Regions from separate parts of the Paenibacillus sp. S02 genome, predicted to be linked through region 2. Evidence: riboswitches for the same ligand, from Rfam matches in the RefSeq annotation. Region 2 holds a riboswitch; the other holds the start of a gene.
What was found. A riboswitch is a leader RNA that binds a small molecule or an ion and turns the genes downstream of it on or off. The one in region 2 is predicted to bind cyclic di-GMP.
Positions count from the first base shown of each region.

Region 1: another riboswitch for cyclic di-GMP. It lies ahead of KAI36_RS06010 (glycosyl hydrolase); the one in region 2 lies ahead of KAI36_RS02075 (LPXTG cell wall anchor domain-containing protein).

Region 1 is NZ_CP073682.1:1,389,091-1,398,993, reverse strand. Features, by position in the region: gene KAI36_RS06040 (sugar transferase) at 1-433, opposite strand, end outside; gene KAI36_RS06035 (CpsD/CapB family tyrosine-protein kinase) at 519-1,205, opposite strand; gene KAI36_RS06030 (YveK family protein) at 1,186-1,935, opposite strand; gene KAI36_RS06025 (helix-turn-helix domain-containing protein) at 2,263-2,631, shown strand; gene KAI36_RS06020 (hypothetical protein) at 2,685-2,867, opposite strand; gene KAI36_RS06015 (PD-(D/E)XK nuclease family protein) at 3,179-5,476, opposite strand; gene KAI36_RS06010 (glycosyl hydrolase) at 5,525-7,099, opposite strand; cyclic di-GMP riboswitch class I at 7,113-7,193, opposite strand; gene KAI36_RS06005 (sugar phosphate nucleotidyltransferase) at 7,348-8,724, opposite strand; gene KAI36_RS06000 (UDP-glucose dehydrogenase family protein) at 9,314-9,903, opposite strand, start outside.
Region 2 is NZ_CP073682.1:461,135-471,037, forward strand. Features, by position in the region: gene KAI36_RS02075 (LPXTG cell wall anchor domain-containing protein) at 1-3,096, opposite strand, end outside; cyclic di-GMP riboswitch class I at 3,322-3,402, opposite strand; gene KAI36_RS02080 (AraC family transcriptional regulator) at 3,453-4,334, opposite strand; gene KAI36_RS02085 (DUF445 domain-containing protein) at 4,928-6,184, shown strand; gene KAI36_RS02090 (TIGR02328 family protein) at 6,218-6,598, shown strand; gene KAI36_RS02095 (NAD(P)H-dependent oxidoreductase) at 6,703-7,377, opposite strand; gene KAI36_RS02100 (winged helix-turn-helix transcriptional regulator) at 7,567-7,950, shown strand; gene KAI36_RS02105 (stalk domain-containing protein) at 8,033-9,280, opposite strand; gene KAI36_RS02110 (YcnI family copper-binding membrane protein) at 9,518-9,903, opposite strand, start outside.

The DNA.
Region 1 (9,903 bases), 930 kb from region 2:
TGAACAGTTGTGGCAGCTCGTCGATGCTCGTTCTGCGAAGAAAGCGACCCACGCGGGTAATTCGGGGATCGTCCCGCATCTTGAACATCGCACCCTCAATTTCATTTTCCACCAGCAGTGCGGACAATCTGGCTTCGGCATCAGACACCATGGAACGAAATTTGATCATGCGAAACGGCCGCTCATTTTTTCCAATACGTACTTGATAAAATATTGCACTTCCTTTTGGGTCCTCCAGCTTAATCAGCAAAATGACAAGCAGAAATACCGGGCATAGCACGATGATTCCAATGAAAGACAATATAATATCCATGCTTCGCTTCACGAACGGGTATACGTTCCATCCTTGCCGCCGTTCAAGCCCATGAGCGACCGAATAAACATCCACTGACGCGCCCAGCACTTCGGCCTCGTTCGAGCGGGAAGAAGACACGTCTCATCACCTCGCTCCTTATTGATAAGTATTATTTATACATTGTTAAAAGAATTTTATATACTCTCATTTTCCTCCTTTTTATTCATGTCAGATTACGTTCCTCCATCCCCCGCTCGGCGCGGGTATTCGAACGCTTTACATTATTAAGTACTACACCCAGAATGCGCGCCTTTACTCTTTCCAAATTCGCTTTTGCTTTCTTGACGATATCTTTTTTGACCTTCCCTGCCTGCACCACCAAAATGACTCCGTCACACATGGCGCTTATAATTAAGCCATCCGGAAAGGACAGCAACGGCGGCGTATCCATTAAGATCACGTCATAATGTTCTTTTAGGTCAACCAGCAGAGCATTCATTCTGCGGGAACTGAGCATCTCGGACGGATTGGGCGGGTTCGGTCCGGCTGTAATTGCATGCAGATGGTCAATCCCGGTTTCCTGAACCACATCCTGCCATGCCTGTTGATTGGCAAGCACCCGTGTCAGCCCCGTGTGATTACGCAAACCAAACATATGGTGCAAAGAGGAGCGACGCAGATCCATATCCATAATCAGCACCTTTTTCCCCTCTTGCGCATAGGTTACAGCCAAATTGCTAATCGTGACCGTTCTGCCTTCACCCGCCTGAGCGGACGCCACCATCATAACCTCAATCGGCTCGTCTATAGAAGAAAACTGGATGTTAGTACGAAGCATGCGGTACTCCTCCGAAACGGAAGACTGAGCATGTAGGGATGTAACGAGCTGATTATTGATTAATCGCGGCATATTGCCCTTCACCTACCTGTTTAGGAGTTGTAGTGGAGCTGTCAGAGCGTTTATCTTCTTTTTTCATTTTCGTAATCAGGGATAGGGTAGGCAGACCGAGTTCTTTTTCAATATCCTCTTCATTCTTAAATGTATCATCCAGTACCTCCAGCAAAAACGCCAAGCCTATTCCCAACAATAAAGAGGTGGCAAAAGCAATAAATATCTGTATAGCGGGATTACTGTTCACGGGAACTGCTGGATCATTCAGACTGGCTTCGCTTAGGATGGTGACATTGTCCATTTTCATGATAGAGGGGATTTGCCGTTTGAATACTTTGGCTACCGCATTGACGGTTTTCACAGCCTTCGTATACGATAAATCGCGGATTGTTACATCCATGACCTGTGAATCACCTGCGGTGTTCACTCTTAATTTTGACGCCAAAGCTGACGGAGTGACCTTAAGGTCGGGGAAGCTGGCGACCACCTGATCCATAATCGCCGAGGAGATCATAATTTGCTTATAGGAGTTCGTTAAGGCTATATTCGTTTGCACTACACTGTAATCAACGACACCTGCACGATCCGGTCGTGGCGTCTGGTTGATAATGAGCTTTGCGGTAGCTTCGTAAATCTGCGGGGTAAAATATACATTTTTTATGCCCACTACAGTACATACCAGCAGTACGATGCTACCAATCAACCACATTCTTTTACGGATCAAACGGATGTACTCTTTCAACTGCACAAGACCAGTCCTCCCTGATTGACTTGTTTTCGATGCAATAACGCTTGTACTGATCCTCTGCATAACGGGGAAAAGAACGATGCATGACCCTCTAATCTATAGTAAAATGTTGTATAATAGCGCATAGAAGGTCCAGCCAGCGAATAAGCACAAAATGCTCAATCATCGGTGGCCTCTTAGGGTATATAAACGAAGACATAAGTGAAAACTATGAAATAAAGATACGTTATGTAACTTACATAACTAATTTATGATACAAAACGTATCTTGTCAAGCGTAAAATTGCTTTTTTACCTTTCTTAACCTTGCCTTCAGGAGGAAAAACAGATGAATTATGGCACCCGCATCGCTGAATTACGAGAACATAAGGGATTAAAACAAGAGGAACTAGCGCAATCCCTCGGAATTACGCGGGCAGCTCTTTCTCACTATGAAAAAAATAGGCGCAAGCCAGATTTTGAGATCCTGACCAAGCTCGCTGATATTTTTGGGGTAACGATTGACTACTTGGTGGGACGTACGAGTCATCCGGCGGCAATATTGGATTCAGATGTGAGGGAATTTGTGGACCAGCTTGAACTGTCCGACGAGGATATTCTGCGACGTTTCAACCTGACCATTGACGGACGCACCTTGTCTGAGGAAGAAGCCAAACGTTTTATTGCATTTGTCCGAATGGAACGAATGATGGAATAAAGAACGCGGCCGACTGCCATACGTCTCGCTCAAGTAAGACCAGCCGTTGGAATTTACACGCGCTTGTCCTTCCGGTATGTGGTTCCATCAGCGTCGCTTTCTAGCCATTCTGGTATCGTGATACCACATTGGAGCAAAATGTCCCGGATGTCCAAGTGGATGGCAGCTTTGTCTGCTTTCTGTACGTTGTTTCGAAAAAGAGGGTTGTTCACCCCTAATTCTGTCTCCTTGTTCATTCAGCACTAACCTCGCTTTATTATTCTTGGTCACCGGAAAGAGATTTCCCACAAACCATGTATGTATAGTCATGAACAAAACTATTATATATGAATACATACCTGCAATGTTGTCGTCTTATGACGAGAATATAAAAGGATTTTCTTATTTTTTTCTTCATTATACGTAAAGTATTGGCAAATCAGAACGATTTTCCAACAAAAAAGAACCTGTCAGGTCCTATTTTCTCCTGATAGGTTCTTTTTTGTTTTAATTCGAAATGATGTTAGGTATTCGTTATCTAAGGTCCTATATACATTCCGATCTAATATTAAGCGACCTCGGCTGCCTGGGAAACCTGAGTGCCTCCGGTCGCCCGAACTTTGTAGACATAGTGGCCTCCGGCTTTTACTGTGCGGTCTGTATACGTGCTTCCCGCTACTTGCGAGGCGATCACCTGATAGGCCCCGTCGGTCCCGTCAGCACGCAGCACATCATAGGAAGATACGCCTTCTGCCTGAAGCCAATTAATCTTTACTGCCCCATCCTGAACAGAGGCAGCCTTCACCCCTGTTGGAGCTGAAGCTGCGGTTTGATCTGTACTTTTTAATTCCAAAATATATTGTACCGCTTCGCCAGGACCCAGCTTTTCTTCAAAATCAAGAGCAGGAGAAGCCTTGAGCCCTGATATGGAACGTTGTGCCTGACTGTAAGTAGAACCCGCTCCAAAACGTTCACCCGTGTACAAACCGGCTTTCGGCATCGTTACCCGTACACGAACTGTCTGCGTGGTAGCTTCGAAATTCACTAGATTCACCAGCAATTTGTCTGAAGTAGCACCGCTTCCTGCCAGCGGTTTAAGCTTGGACGTATCCACCGCACGAACATACACCATCTTATCCTTGGTATCCTCTGGATTCAGCACTGTATAAGTCAGCGGTTTTCCATGGGTGGCATAGGCTAAGCTCAAGCGTCTCATGATCTTAACGCGGGTGTCCTGCCCTTGCCCGAACGGATAAATTTCTGTGTTGGCCGGGTTATGACTTTGCAGATCGAAGCCTGTTTTAAACAGCGTATAATCTTTATAAAAAGCAGCGTGCTGGATAAACATATCGGCAAACCCAATTTGCGAACGCATAATCCGGTCGAATGCAGCTGCTTGTGGCTGACTAGCCCCGTAATCTGGATTGTCTCGATGCGTATCATTGGTACCGAACTCTGTGTTCAGCATCTTCTTCGCCAGTCCATTGCTCGAACCGCCGAAGGTTTTTAAATTTTGGACGAAGCTGCCCCCGCCCTCTTCATTGTACGATTCACCATAGGCGTGTCCATTGGTCAGGTCGGTGACTTCCTCCAGCTGTTTACGTTGCGTCGGGTCCCGTTCCCATCCATCTGGGTCACCGCATTTTTGCGTACCTCCGGTTTGATTTTTGCACGCCTTAGTAGAGTACGTTGGCCAGTAGGCCCAGCCCGGTGCTACGGTTTTGAGATGCGGTGCCAATTGCTTGCCTTCTGTATTCAACCACTTGGCCACAGCCAGATTTACCGCCTTGGAGCGATTAAATAATCCAGGTTCGTTATCTACTTCATAATATTGAAGATAAGAACCGTATTTTTTTACATAATCGCGCAACTTTTGCTTGGCCGTCTCTGGTAGAGAACCATCTTTTTGCAGCTTAATATCACCTGTATATAAATACAAAGCAGACGATTGCATATTATACTGCTTTAACGTTTGATAGTAATCATCTACGTCTGTACAGGCCTTGCCCACATTACTGGCACAGGTGACCCTCATGACGTTGCCACTATAAGCAATGCCCAGCCACTTGAGAACGTATGGTAAATGCTTAACTGCACCCTGATCATAATAAAATTCTTTATTGTTCACATTTGTTCCGGTCAGTATATATTTACCGTGTACCGGTTCGGTCGCAGGTGAAGCTAACGTCTCCAAGCTCAAGTCATCCCAAGTCCACCACACATTTTTATCTTCTGCAGAGGAGCAGTATAGGCAGCGCGCTGTCTTTAGCTTGAGTACGTTAACACCGCTTTGCAATTGCTCTTTGGGTATATACAAATCGTAGTTGTTTTTGAAATTATAAGCACTCCCAGTACCAGATACCCCGGCAATCTGAATAATACCGGACAGCTGATGATTTGAAAATACAGCCATTTGCGGGACTGCTTTGCCCGCATCCAAAATCCGAACACGGAATATCATACCATTGGGAGGAATCTGATTCAGCTTATACTGGAGTGTCAGTTCAGGGTTCGTGGACGCATTCAAACCGGGAGGAATATCTCCACTGCTGAGCAATACCGGAACTGTTGTACTTCTCTCTGCTTCCGCAAATGCTGACAATGCGCCTTTAGCAGACGATTCGGTAGAGGCAGCTGCTGCAGAAATATCGATATTTTCCCTACCGACCACACCTTTGAATTCCGCTGAAGAGTCATCCCTCTGACCCAGCTTCCATACTGGACTGGCAGCCGCTACTTTATCCGTCTGCAATTCTGCGCTTCTTGAAGGCGTGTATATAAACCAAGCGATCATCGCTATAGCTACGACCGCTAGTAGTCCAGATAAAACTACTGTATACCTATGGGATAACCATTTTTTTATCATATGATCCACCCTCTCTCCTCAAATTTTTTGACCGGGAAAGAGTATCAATCAAGGAAGAAACAAAGCGTTTCCGGGAATCACCGCTTTCGCTTCATGCTGACTTTCCCACATTAGACGTGCCATCGCGTCGCCTTTTTCATCATAGTATTCCACTTTTAAATCTACCATTTTGCCTGCTTCCAAAGTAATACTACCTTTACGCTCTGTCCAGCTTTGTTTGAACCAGCTGTCAATAACCAACTTGCCGTCTACCCATACACGGATACCATCATCGGATATCGTTGTGAACGTATAGGTCTCGCTATATTGCGGTTTGATTTTACCCGTCCAGCGAACCGAGAACTGATCGGCATTCACCTTTGGATCAGCTGCATTGGCACGCCAGTTATAGTCCAGCTTGCTATCTGTACGGATCAAAGAAGGACTTCCGCTCAAATTCATATTGTTAAAATATTCGCCCTGCAGCCCGTTCACATATACCACATCAGGAACGGAAGGAGGAGTCGGAGCCGGGATAGGCTCACTTTGTCCCTCGTCCGGTAAGGTCGGTACGTCTGTCCCAGGTTGTTCGATTGCTGCCAGCCCATTTTTCACATCATCCCGCGTCAAACTCTTCGAATCATTCATATAATCCTGAATTTGATTTGTTGTGTTATTCTCAGTCAGCATCTTGCCCCAAGTCATGGAATATACCCATTTAGGTTGAGCCTGCAATACCTCAGAACTAGGCATCTCACCGTGCTCCCCAATGGCAATCGGCTTATTCCGTGCCAGCCCGAGCAGACCTTCGTAATGACTTTGCTTAAAATCATTGTTGTAAATGTCTACTGCCAAAATGTCCACTTTGTCATCCCCCGGGTATTTCGGGGTATATGGGACAGTATACGAATTGGGCGCATTCGGACTCCATACCCACAGCAGATTGTTCAATTGATGTGTGTTTGTAAAACGGTCGTACATGATATTCCATAGCTGATTGAAATTAGTTTTGTTTCCCCACCAGAACCAGTCACCATTCATTTCGTGGTAAGGTCTCCACAAAACCGGAACCCCTGCATCACGAAGCTGCTTTAACGATACAGCGACCTTATCCAGATCGGCAATGAGGAGGTTATACTGCGCAGTACCTGGAGTCACGTATTTGTTGAACTCTGCCTGACTTACTTTCGCCTGTACATTGGCCCAAGTCAGTGGCCTACCCGGTAGCGCTTCATGAAAAGTCATCGTCACAATACCACCGGATCTGCTCCAACGGATAGCACTATCGACGACATTTTTACGTTGTGCTGCTTCGGTAGCGTCAGATTGACCAGAGATAGCTCCCATCTCATAGCCGTGTACACCTACATATGCCTGACTGATTTTTTGGACCTTGTTACTTAATTCATCTGGACTTTCCAAATAATCATGCTGACCGGTGACTATTTTTTTCCCTGAGATGTTGAGTAAATAATTGTATAGTTCACGGGCCTGAGTAGAAGCGTCCGAATTAACAGGTTGTAATGAAGCGGCATTCGCTACAGACAGAGAATCAACAAAACCGACGGGCAACAATGAAAAAAGCATAACAACGGGGAGTACACGACGTATCAGTCGATACAGAGGAATAAAATTGAATCTCACTTTCGCTCTTCCTTTCGGTAGCCAGGCTGCCATCCTTGTGGAAGGCCCTTTAGCTTTGCGTACCTGCCTTTCGACAGGGCTGCGTTTATCGTTGGAAGGAGTTTGGATTCCTTCTTACCCTAAGTATCGACTTTTTTTTACCAAAATTTAATAGGTCATGTTCATGAATTTACAGGTTTTCGCCCAATTTCGACAGTTTGGGTTATGAATTTTCATGAATTCGTCTTTTTTCGTTTTCACGAAAATAATTAGGAGATAAATTGGTGACGGGAAATTTCATTCCAATCCATACAAAAGCGGACAATATCCTCTTCAACCAATTCAGAGCCAGTCTGCACCTCAATAAAATCCACATCGGTCACAGCCAAAATGCTATGCTTCGTCCCTTCAGGAATGCGAACTACATCACCAGCCTTCACTTTGTGCAGCTTCTCATTCAAAATAATTTCCGCTTCACCGCTAATAATGGTCCAGATTTCACTTCGTTTGAAATGAAGCTGGTAGCTGATATTTTTGCCTTTCCGTACGCGGATTCGTTTGGTCAATACCTCGTTACCCTCGTCATACTTGACATAATCCACAACCCGATACTGCCCCCAACGACGTTCTTCATACATTGGACGCTGATCGTGAGCCTTGAGCACTTCCTTAATGCGAGGACTTTCTGCCTTATTGGTCACAAGAATGCCATCCGGGCTAGCGGCTACAATCAGATCATTCGTTCCAATGATCGCCACAGGAATGTCTAACTCGTTAATAAGGCTCGTATTGACGCAATCCTCCGTTACTACACCTCTGCCCACTTGTTGATTAGACATTTCTTCTGTGAGTGTATTCCAGGTACCCAAATCCTTCCAAAAACCATCATACGGAAGAACTACGATGTCCTTTTCCTTCTCGACTACTTCATAGTCAAAGCTGATTTTTTCCAGAGATGCGTATTGCTTTTGCATTTCTTCATAATTAAGCGGCAAACCCTTGGATGCCAAGATATCCAGCAAATAACTTAATTTGAATGCAAAAACCCCGCAGTTCCATAGAGCATTGCGTTCAATCAGACGCTCCGCCTGCTCCCGGTCGGGTTTCTCTTGAAAATGGCTCACTTCGCGGTAGCCTGTGCTACCTTGGGTGGCATCGTTTTTCGGAATAATGTAACCATATTTCTCTGAAGGATAGGAAGGGACAACCCCGATTAAAGCAAGCTTGCCTTCACTCTCCTGAAGCGTATGTTCCAGCTGGGCTACGGAAGCGAAGAAAGCATCCTCAACATAAGGATCTACAGGCAATATAGCTATAATTTCATCAGGTGAAACACCAGCAATGGAATATAGATAAGTCGCTGTCAGCGCAATCGCAGGAAAGGTGTCTCTGCGTTCCGGCTCAACAATGATGCGCGTATTCGGCCCGACCTGACTCTGGATCATTTCGACCTGTGCTCTCCCTGTCGCAATAAACGAGGATTCTGATAATCCGTTGTCTCCCAATTGTCTCCATACCCGCTGTACCATGGATTCCGAAGTCCCCTCCGGGCTCTCCAGTACCTTCAAAAATTGTTTGGAACGGGAATCGTTGGACAAAGGCCATAATCTTTTACCGGAACCACCAGACAAAAGTACGAGCTTCATAACTCTCCACTTCCTCTCTATATTGGTTGGATGATCGGATGGGGCAAAGTTGAGTAGCCCGCTACGGGCTGGATTTGATCTTACGATCGCTGTTGGACCGGGATTCACTTGATTATATAAAATCGTATATAGGTTTGAATCCCGATCCAAAGGCGAACGCTCCGCTTCTCCAGCTTCAAATCCATCCCTGCGCTACTCAAAAAATGCATCATATCGATCATACCTTGTGGTGCAAAAGGCACGACCGGACATTATTAAGTCCGGTCAGCCTGTAAAGACGTGTGCGCGGCGTATCCGCCTGGCGCTTTGATCGGAAGGAGCGGCATCAACCGTGCCGCTCCTTCCGATACGCCCTTCCTACTCTCCCCCACCATAAGGTGGGAGTTTAAAAACTGTGACTCTATGCGGGAAAAGCAGCGGAGCGGTCCATTTGAATCTGGAGAAGCGCTAGCGTTCGCCTTTGCAGTGGGATTCTTACCTTGGAATGTTTTTATATAATCCAAAGAATCCCACTGCAACAGCGATCGGAAGATCGAATGGAACGCGCAGCGCCTCCAACCCGCCACAGTCACTTTTTAATCTGTCACGTTTAAACTTCTACCTTATCCCGATTCCACCCACTCATCCGCGGACGACCCACGGAATAGTATTCCAGCCCGGAGCCTTGAATCTGTTCCTCAGCGAATACGTTACGACCGTCGATGAGAACCGGCTTGTGCAGAATGGAGGCCAATTGTACGAGATCGACTTTTTTGAACTCTTCCCAATCGGTCAACAGGCACACAGCGTCGCTACCTTCAGCGGCTTGCTGTGGGGATGAGCACCACACAATATTCGGGTGATCCACGCGCTCCTTGAATTTATCCATCGCAATGGGATCATACAGTTTGACAATAGCGCCTGACTGAATGAGCGTTTCTACGATTTCCAGTGCTGGAGCTTCACGGATGTCATCTGTATTTGGCTTGAAGGCGAGGCCCCAAATACCAATGGACACACCGTTCAGTTGACCCAGCGATTCGCGCAGCTTGGATACAATCATAAAGCGCTGGTCGGTATTCACCTCGACCACCGATTTCAACAACTTAAATTCATAGTCTACATTACCCGCAATTTGGATAAGCGCATTTGTGTCTTTTGGAAAGCAAGACCCACCATACCCGATCCCTGCTTGTAGGA
Region 2 (9,903 bases):
GTTTTTCTTTTCTTTACGATTGGTGATCACAACCCTCTTTACGCCAGAGCTTTGTCGCAGTGTTGCGTCTATTTTGATCTCGAGCTTGCCCTCGGTGACTTTATAGCCCTCCGGTGCTGCCAATTCTTCCAAGATGTAATCGTCATGAAGCAAGGAGGAAAAGATGATTTTGCCTTCCGCATTGGTGGTCTGAATGAGCGGGGCTCTTTTTTGACCTTTATCATAGAGCGCAAACTGTGCGCCAGGCAGTACCTTGTCAGGCCTATCCTGATCTACCTTGGTCAGCTCAAGACTTTCGGTCACACCTCCGCCAGAACCGGAGCCGGAAGACGTTCGCACGATGATTTCCTGGCTGGTTTCCCGCAGTTCTGTCGTCAAACGATCCCCCTCAAAGGCAACCTTGTTACTCACCTTGGCTTTGTCCTCAGCATGAATGAACGATTGGTATTCAAGTATAAAAGCAGTGGAAATATCCTTGGCAAAAGTAAGTTCAAAAGTTTGATGACCTTGAGCGTCTGTCTTGATATACAGTTTGTAATCTTGGTTTCTAATCAACTCGGTGCCCTTGGTTGTATTTCCGTTGGCAGCGATGATTGTAGAGTACAAATGAAAGGAATCCTCAATTAGGATTTGATTGTTGCTAGGCTGATCTATAATTTTAGTGTTGGATACATGGGACTGTCCTTCATTGATGCGGATGCTCCAGTCGATCTTATTTCCGTTTTGTGTACCGACTTTAGATACATATTCTCCGCCATGAGGTACCGCGACTTGCGCTGCCCATTCGGAGACTGTTTTTTGTCCATCCAGTAGAAGGGCTTGATTGTGAATTTCCTTTTCAATCAGTTCTCCTTCCAATGAAGTTTGAAAGGTAATCCAGTAGGGAGTCTGTATCTTATTTTTGAACTGGATACGCAATTCATTACCATTTTGCTCGGAGGGAGGAATAATGGTGTATTGATCTGCTGGGATTTCAGCCCCCTTTTGTACACCATCCCACCATCCTAGCAAGGTCATATCGTATACTTTTACGGAGGCGGGCAGTAACTTCTGACCTTGCAACAAGGGGTCTCTCACTTCCGCGTGATTCAGAATCTTGCGGTTGTAGTTAGCTTTAATGTCCCAGGTAATGAGCTTGGAGGTCGCATTATAGCTTCCTTGCTTGGCACCGTTTCGTTGTGTCATAAAGTCCGGCCAGATCGGGCACTCCACGTCTTGCGATGATCTTTCTCCGTTTTCAAACTGGTATTCTATAAGGGATTTATTACGAAACTCAGGCTTCGTCGTATCCGTTTTCCAGTCATTATTATAGGTGGTTGAATACTTGATTGTATAAGCCTTCTGAATGGCTTTATGAAAAATGAGCGTAAATCCTTGTTTATAGTCCTGTGATAGCGGAACCAGTTCATAATCCGTGGGCGCACGTAGCTCCGTTGTTCCGTCAACACTTTGAATTTTCAGGGTGTCCGGTAACAAGGCCAAGCCCCCGTTTGGAAACACATCCTGAATGACAATATTTTTCATGGTGTACAAGTCTGTATTGATGGTAATCACCCAAGGTATGATTTTGGTGTTGTAATTGGGTGTGTCATACATTTTAGTCATAACTCCGCTTATGATTTCCGTCGATACGATCTTCTGCGTTCCATCTGAAGTTATGATGTTTATAACTTTTTCATTTTCATAGACACGGCCTCTGGCTTGAGTCTGGTATCGGATGGTATAGGCTGAATCTACGTCGAAGTTGAATTGAAGTTTGAAGCCGTTGCGGTCCGGATAATCAACTGGGACGACAGTATACGCCCACGATGGGAGTTCCTCCAGTGTGTTTCCCTTAAATACTTTCAAAGAACCGGGCAGCAATTCTTGAGTTTTGTTGAAATGATCAATTAAAAGAGCTTTGGCTTCGGGGATTTTTGTCTCGCCGAAGTTATATCTTATGGCCCACGAGAGTGTTTGTGTGGCATGATCATATTTCTCAACCTTTTTGGACAAGAATTCACCACGTTCCACCTGAACAGTAGCGGTAGCAGCAACGTTCTCTATCGCATCTCCTGAAAGCGTCGCTGTGTTGGAAAAACGTGTTTCGTCGCCAATAATACGCGTGGAATATTGAATCTGATAGGCCGTGTTAATGCTATCGTCTTGAAAACGAATCACAAACCCTGTCCCGGCTTGATCTGCTTCAATGGCATATTCACTCGCTTTTACTAGGTCTCGAACAACGGTCGAGCCGTCGATATTGATTTGTAGATGATAGAGCCGGATAGAGTCTCTTCTGAGTTCCAGCCCTGAAGGAATGGGATCGGTAATGAGGGCATGCTTTACGGTGTTTAGCTGTTTGTTCACATCAATGGTCCAGTCGATCTGGTTTGTGCCAGCTATTTTCCCTTGTTTGCTTAGGGTTGGCCCTGACTGGGGTTTTACATTCACGATGACCGTTTGCACCCCGCCTTTGATTGGAATCGCAATGATGATCTCTGTACTGCCTTTCACCGTTTCTTTCGTAAACTCGGTTTTAACTTGTAGTTTGCCGCTGACATTGGAGTGATTCTCTACATATTGGTTAAAGGTCATGATAACCTTGCCCTGACGATCTACTGTGAAGTATCCCACGGTTCCGTCGGTAGTGACTAACGGAGATGAGATATCAGAGTAGATGACAAACTGTTCTGGTAAATGAAAGGTGAAGGTGTCCCCTGACTTATAGGTATTGTCAGGTAGCTCCCATTCATAGCCTAGTTGGATGGCTGATCCGATGTCGAATTGGCTGCCGGGACTATAAACCGCATCAATGACACGCCCTGTTTCGTCGGTCAGGCTCAACTTCGTTAGTATGCTCTGCGGGGCTGCATCATGTTGAGACTTTGAACTGGCTGCTCCTTGAACGAAGGGGACCGTGTTTGAAGGAATCTCCCTAGGGGGTTCAAGGTTTGGGACAACGTATACAGCATCCGTAACGGTATGTGTAGGATCGGATACAGCACTCTGCGGCAGTTCTGGGGCTGGAGCATCTGCGTAAGCCAGCGTTGCGCTGAAAAAGCTTTGGACAATGAGCAATAAGGCAATGATCATTACATTTATTTTTGTTCTCATGCTCCAAGTGATTCTCCTATTCATCGTAATATGGCAATGCTTCGGCGGTTATGTTTTTTTCCTTCCCTCCTCCTAGTTCGAAATTAGTATATTCAGCATGCTAGGCTGACATGACTATCCCAATAGAAAAAAAGCCCTGATCATAGCGATCAGGGCTTTCTTCGAGAGAGGCATAGCAATTTGTGATGGATCTATGTAAAAAAGACATAATAAAAAGCTCGTTCATCTGGTAGCTGGCTGCCATCCGGATAGGAAGGCCCTATAGTTTTGCGTCACTGCCTTTCGACAGTTTTGCCATTAACTTGAATAGCTTGTGCGTCTATCATCTATCAAACTGATTTCATGTAACCTCTCATTTACAACTTGGAACGGTTCCCCCATTTTTTGCGGAAGGAATGAGGTGTTTCTCCTACATGCTCCTTGAATAGGTTAATAAAATGGCTCGTATTGGGAATCCCTACGTACCTTGCGATATCCACAATGGACATGTCACTGGTTTTAAGCCAGCTTTGAGCGGCTGTGATACGGACATTGATGAGATAATCAATCGGAGAGAAACCGATCTGCTTTTTGAAATTTTTAGCCAGATTAAACTTGTTTAATTCAAACATTTCTGCCAGCGAGTCCAGTGTTATTCGCTCACAGTAGGACTGATCCAAATATTGCTGTACCCGGCGTACTTCGCTGAGGGTTTCAGCATTCACATGCGGATGATCATAGGGATGCTGCAAAATGCACGTCAGTATTTCACCAATAAGCCTGGACGTTAGTAGCTCAGCGGAAAGACTTCTGTCAGACTGCCCGCAAATCAGAGCATGGAGCTTATCCAATATAATATACGGGTTATGCATGGAAATGACCGGTTTATTATGCTTGGCAAATTGTTCGTAAAAATTTTCGATCAGGTTGCCATACAGGTACAGGCTGATATACTCCCAGGATTCATGACCGGAGGTGCTGTATTGAACATATTCCTCGCAATTAATAAAGAACAAATCTTGAGGTTTTAAGATATATTTCTTGTCCCGGTACAGTAATTCTCCCTTACCAGACAACGTAAAGACAAGCAAAAAAGAGGCAAGTTCTTTCCTTTCCATCGTAAAAGCAGAAGTTTTTTGGAAGTAGCCTAATTCCTGAATATATAAAAGGGATTGCTTGGCAAAAGCGGAGGGAGTGCGTACAATTACGACCGGATCGCCATTCCAGAAGCCCACGTTGTTTTTTTGGTCTGTTGTCATATTCAATTCCTTTACAAAAAAGCAATTTTATCTAGCATATCTTGGTTTGATTTACCAATATATAATGGCTGATTAAACATGATTTCCTATTTATAAAAGTTTATTTTATCACAACAAATATGTCTATATATCAAATTATGTGTGTGAGCTTTATGGGAGTCTCGCTTTTTATGGATATTTAACTTGATAATCCATAAGAAAAAGTCGAATGCTGTTGAAAGAATCTGGGGTTATCATGGATTCAAATCCTTTCTGAGGTCAAATACCAAAATGGGACTGAAAAAAGGTATCTTATGCCCATTCAACTTTCTTGTTCACTTCTCCTTTCGGTTTAAAAAAAATGGGACTTGGTTCCGTTAAAATGGTTCGTAAGGCTTATTATTGAAAATAAGAGTTTGGGCCCAATACTGTGATTTTGTTCACAAACATGAATGTAAAAAAGAGAGATATATGCATAAAAAATTACGCAAAAAGTGCCCTTGCGCGTTTCATCAAAAGTGCTTTCGACTTTGGAAATGACACGGGCAATGATATGATGGGTAATACAGGTATAGTGCTTTACTTACTCGATAGTCAGTTTGGAGGATTACTGGATGGGAAAACCAAAAAATACGAAAACCGCAGCGGCTTGGTCGCTCGTTATTCTGGGGGCGGGCTTTGCAGCCACATTGCCCTTCCAGCAATATGGCTGGGCTCGTTTATTAGCCGGAGCTTTTGAGGCAGGACTTGTAGGTGGACTGGCAGACTGGTTCGCTGTCACTGCTTTGTTCCGTCATCCGCTAGGCATTCCGATACCACATACAGCGCTGCTTCCTAAAAATAGGGACAAGCTCACGAATGCATTGGTGAGTACCGTGGAAAATAACCTACTAAACAAAGACAGCATTGCGTCTAAAATTGCAGATATTCGTTTGGCCGATTTGGTGCTGGGCGGTGTGGAAAAAGGAATGCGCACGCCGGAGGCAGCGGCATCCATAGATGTTCTTGCCAAGCGTCTCGTCCGGTCGCTCCCGCTCGCGGAATTGGCTCCGGTCATCGTGGCAGAGCTCAAGCGGCAGGTGACTGACTTTGACGCCGGACCGCTGCTGGAGGCGCTTGCTCGTCAAACCAGCGAGAAGGGCTATGATCGCCGCGCACTGGATTACACGCTGGAGCAAGCCGAGTCCTGGCTTTTGCGACCCGAAACGGGTTATACGCTGGGGACCTTAGGGATGCAGGCTGTTAGCGGTTTGCAGGTGAGTGGGCTGATGCAGTTTGCCTTGAACGCATTCCTCGGCTATCTGAACGAAGAGCGTATGGGTGAAATGATTCGTCATTTCCTGCTGGATCAGGTAGCAGAACTGCAAAGAGAAGAGCACCCGCGCCGTCAGGCTGTGCTGGATGGTCTGAGAACACAGGTGACCCGATTGGCGACGAAAGATACGGTTCAGGAAGGGTTGAACGGCTGGAAGGATAGCCTTGTTGAAGCCTGGGAAGGCGATGCGTCAGTGCTGGGCAAAATGGAAGAACTGCGTATACGCTTATTGGACTACATGGAAGACGGAAGCTATGTGCAGACCTATATTTTACCGCTATTGGATCGGATGCTGACTGATTTAAGAGGGAATACCGAGCTGCTGGACAAGATCAATGTGCGAATTGTGGAAGGTATTACTGGACTGGTGGAAGCCAACCATAGTCGAATTGGTAACTTGGTACGCGAAAATGTAGACAAAATGGATAACAAATCCCTGATTGCACTGATGGAGGACAAACTGGGACAGGATTTGCAGTGGATACGTATTAACGGCGCAGTTACAGGCTTCCTGATCGGCATTGTGCTGACAGGTATCCGTATGCTAATCCAATAGACCAGAAAAAGCTACAGATAGGGTTGTGGAAGCATGAGGCTTTGGCATGAACATTTAATCGACAAGTTACCCCGTCCGCAACTGCTGGGGCAACATCGTGAGTGCTGTGCCCTGCGTGGGAATGGATGGGGCAAGCCACACGCCACCGTGAATTATGTGTTCGATAATCACCCCATGCTGCTGGTGCGCTATCATAGGCTCATTATGGACGAAATGAAAAGCAGAGGGTACAATGTTGATCCACTATGGGAACAGCCGTTGTATCGCGGTAAGCAGTGTGAGCCTTGGGAGGCGGAGCTGGGTGAGGAACTGGCAGGCGCGGGTGCATATGTGGAGCATGACGATGAGTATATGAAGGAGTGCCTGGATAACCTGGCTTCCAAGGGTATTTTAATAGAGATTGAAGTGACCTAAAAAAGATGGGCTGCGGTATGTTCATCATTCAGATGAAGTGCCGCAAGCCCGTTTTTTTGATGCTTCAGTGTTCAGTGTTTGGGGGAGAGACTCGGGATATTAGATTACAGAATCCAGCGGGTGACCTTTTCCAGTGGTTGTCTGGATTTTTCCCGCTTGGGTTCATGAGCGCGATAACCGAAGGCAGCAATGACTGAAATATCGAGCAGCCCGTTCTCCAGCAGTCCTTCTTCCTCCAAAATGGCATGCACCTGATCGTAGTTAAAGCCCTCAATTGGACAGGAATCAATACCGATCTGAGCCGCCGCTGTCATCATATTGCCTAAGGCAATGTAGGTTTGCTTGGAAGCCCAGTCAAATAACGTACGTTCGTTTTCCAGTAAGCGTTGATTTTCACCCTGGAAAATCTTATAGCGACCCGGCAGTGAGGCAAAGTCTTCCTCAGACATACCTTTAACCTCTTTATACATATACTCCACGTAAGGAGAATCATAACGAACATCCTTGCGCGCCAAAATCAGGACGACGTGGCTAGCCGCAGGAATCTGCTTTTGACCGCCGCTGGAAACTGCAGCCAGCTTTTCTCTCAATGCCTGATTTTGTACAACTACAAACTGCCATGGTTCAAAACCAACGGAGCTTGGAGAAAGTCGCCCGGTTTCGAGAATGAACTGAAAATCCTCTTCTGGTATGATGCGATTGGGATCGAATTCTTTCGTGGCGTGCCTGAACAGAAAGGCGTCCAGAATTTCTTGTTTTTTAGCTGATGTATTAGACATAAAATGTACTCCTTTTGGTATGGGTTTAGTTGGTACTCTATGGGTTTTCTGCTACTATAATGAGAGCTAATATCGAATATATAGTTATCATATAGAAAGTTTTTGCAGGGAACAAGTACGCACATATTTGTTCCTTGTCATACGTCTGGGGCTATTGGTTTACACATTCTACAGAAAGAAGGGGTATACATGGCACAGGAGATGGAACATGCAGTAAGCGTTAATTTTGGATGTCCGGTAGCGAAAACCGTCGGGGTTATAGGCGGCAAATGGAAGGGAGTCATCTTGTATCATTTGACCACAGGACCGCGGCGCTATAACGAAATTCGACGGACCTTGCCTAATATTACCCAGCGGATGCTAACCTTGCAGTTGCGCGAATTGGAGAAAGATGGCATTGTGCACCGTGAAATTTATAATGAGAACCCACCGCGTGTGGAATACTCGCTTACCCCGTTGGGAGATACGTTAAGGCCGTTGCTGGATTTTATGAGAGACTGGGGGATCTTCTATGGAGAACAGGGTTGCGAGCCTGTGACGACAACTTCCAAATCAGGCAAGCACTTTTGTTAAAGGGCATAAAGAAAGCCCGCCAAATGATTTCTATAGAAGACGCATAAGAAATCATTAGCGGGCGGAATAAGGTCAGGTACACTTATTTAAACTCGATGGCTTCGTTCATCTGCGCCCAGGTCGTTTCTCCAATGATGCCCAAGCGCCAGATAGCGATTCCTTTGAGGTCATAACGTTTGGCTAAACCGATCTTGGCGTTAACGGTGCTATCTTTTTCACTACCCATCGAAATCCCCAAAATGAGCTTGTCCCGCGAGGTTTCCTTCAAGGCCAGTTGTATGGCTTCATCCACTTTATCCAAAGGCTCAGGCGTAGCCTTTTGTCCGTAATCATAGGCCATGATGATCAGATCGTCCGCCAGATTGCCCAGCGTTTTGTAGTCATAGCCAGAGTAAGAGCTGTTCAGCGGATGCAGAACGACGGTGAGCTTGAGCCCGGTCTGATGCGCTTTGGCCGATAGCTTTTTAATAAAGGCGTTGTAGTCTGAACGCGCTTTGGCTTTATCGCCGCTCCAGCCCAATCCTTCCAGGTCTAGCGTAATGCCTTTAAATTGTTTGTCGGTGGCGGTGCTGACGATTTGGGAAATGGTTTGTTCTTGAAGCTGCGCATTTTCCAAAACCTTGGTCAGCTCGTGATTGCCATCTCCGGAATAGACCATCAGGTAAGGGGAAGTCCCCTGGCTGTCTGCCTCCTGCACAATGGACTCCGGTGTTACGGTTCCAGCGGCTTGAGGCCATTTGTATTCCTTGCCGTTTGTCGTAAATTGTCCGTTCGTATCAATTCGACTCCAGCCGAAGGCAACTGCGTTAAAATCCGGTATTTTGGATTTTTGGTCAAAGGAAGACAGCGCATAGAAGCCTACTGTATACATAGCTTCACGTGGCGATGTAATGGAGACCGTCCGTGTTCCCTGGTTCCAGTTCACCGTGGCTCCAAACTGCTGCCCGAAAAAGCCCAGCGGAATCATCGTGCTGCCGTGCACGGTTTGCGGAGCGGCTGTTAGTTGAACCGTTTGTCCGTCCACTGTGGCATTGCGGCTACCCATCTTTAGAACCACCTGCTTGGTAGCAGAGCCTTGCGCCTTGGTAGCAGTGATGCTTTGGCTGGCTTGATCCCATTTCACTGTAATGCCAAGAGCCTCAGAAATAGCGCGAAAGGGAACCATGGTCGTGCCGTTCATCATGGCAGGTTGTACGGGGAACGGTAATGGATATCCGTCCAGCATAATGCTGATCTTACCGGTCTCGGCTTGTGCCAAAGGGCTATAGAAGCCCGCTGCGGTACTCAGAAAAATAGCACTAGATAACAGAGCCTTATTTACGATTTTCATCCTATGATCTCCTATGCTCAATAGATTGCAATGCTATCATGTTAGAATCGTGAGGGTTCTACCATTTTACCAAAAAAATGATAGAAAGGTGAATGTGAAATAATAGGATGAGATGAATCTGAGTATGTATTAAAGCTGAATATTAATCGTTTTCTTTCATACAAAAAAAGCTGACCCCTTTAACTAGGTGTCAGCTTTTTCTTTTTAAAACGATCTTAACTTTATACGTAACCCAGATTACTTGCGGCGCTTGAGTGCAATGCCGACAGCTGCGGCACCAAGAACGACTGCAATGATCGAGAGGACAAGTGCTGTCGTTTGTGCAACAGAGCTGGCTGGAACAGAAGCGGCAGGTGCAGCTTCTACAGCATTGTTGGAAGCAGGTGCGGTGCTGCTGCTATCTTTAGTTGTATCTGTACTCGCGTGACCTGCTGCCGTACCCGCCGAATCGTGTCCGTTGTCTGCGGCAGGGGCAGGAGTTGCGGACGTGGCATCCGCCGTGATTTCGGTAATAGAATGAGGATTGTTACTTCCTTCGTCGCCTGTCCATTCCACGATACTTCCGTCACTGTAGTATTGGAAGGCGTCCCAGGCTGCTGCGGTATTCTGGTCTGCATTTTGCG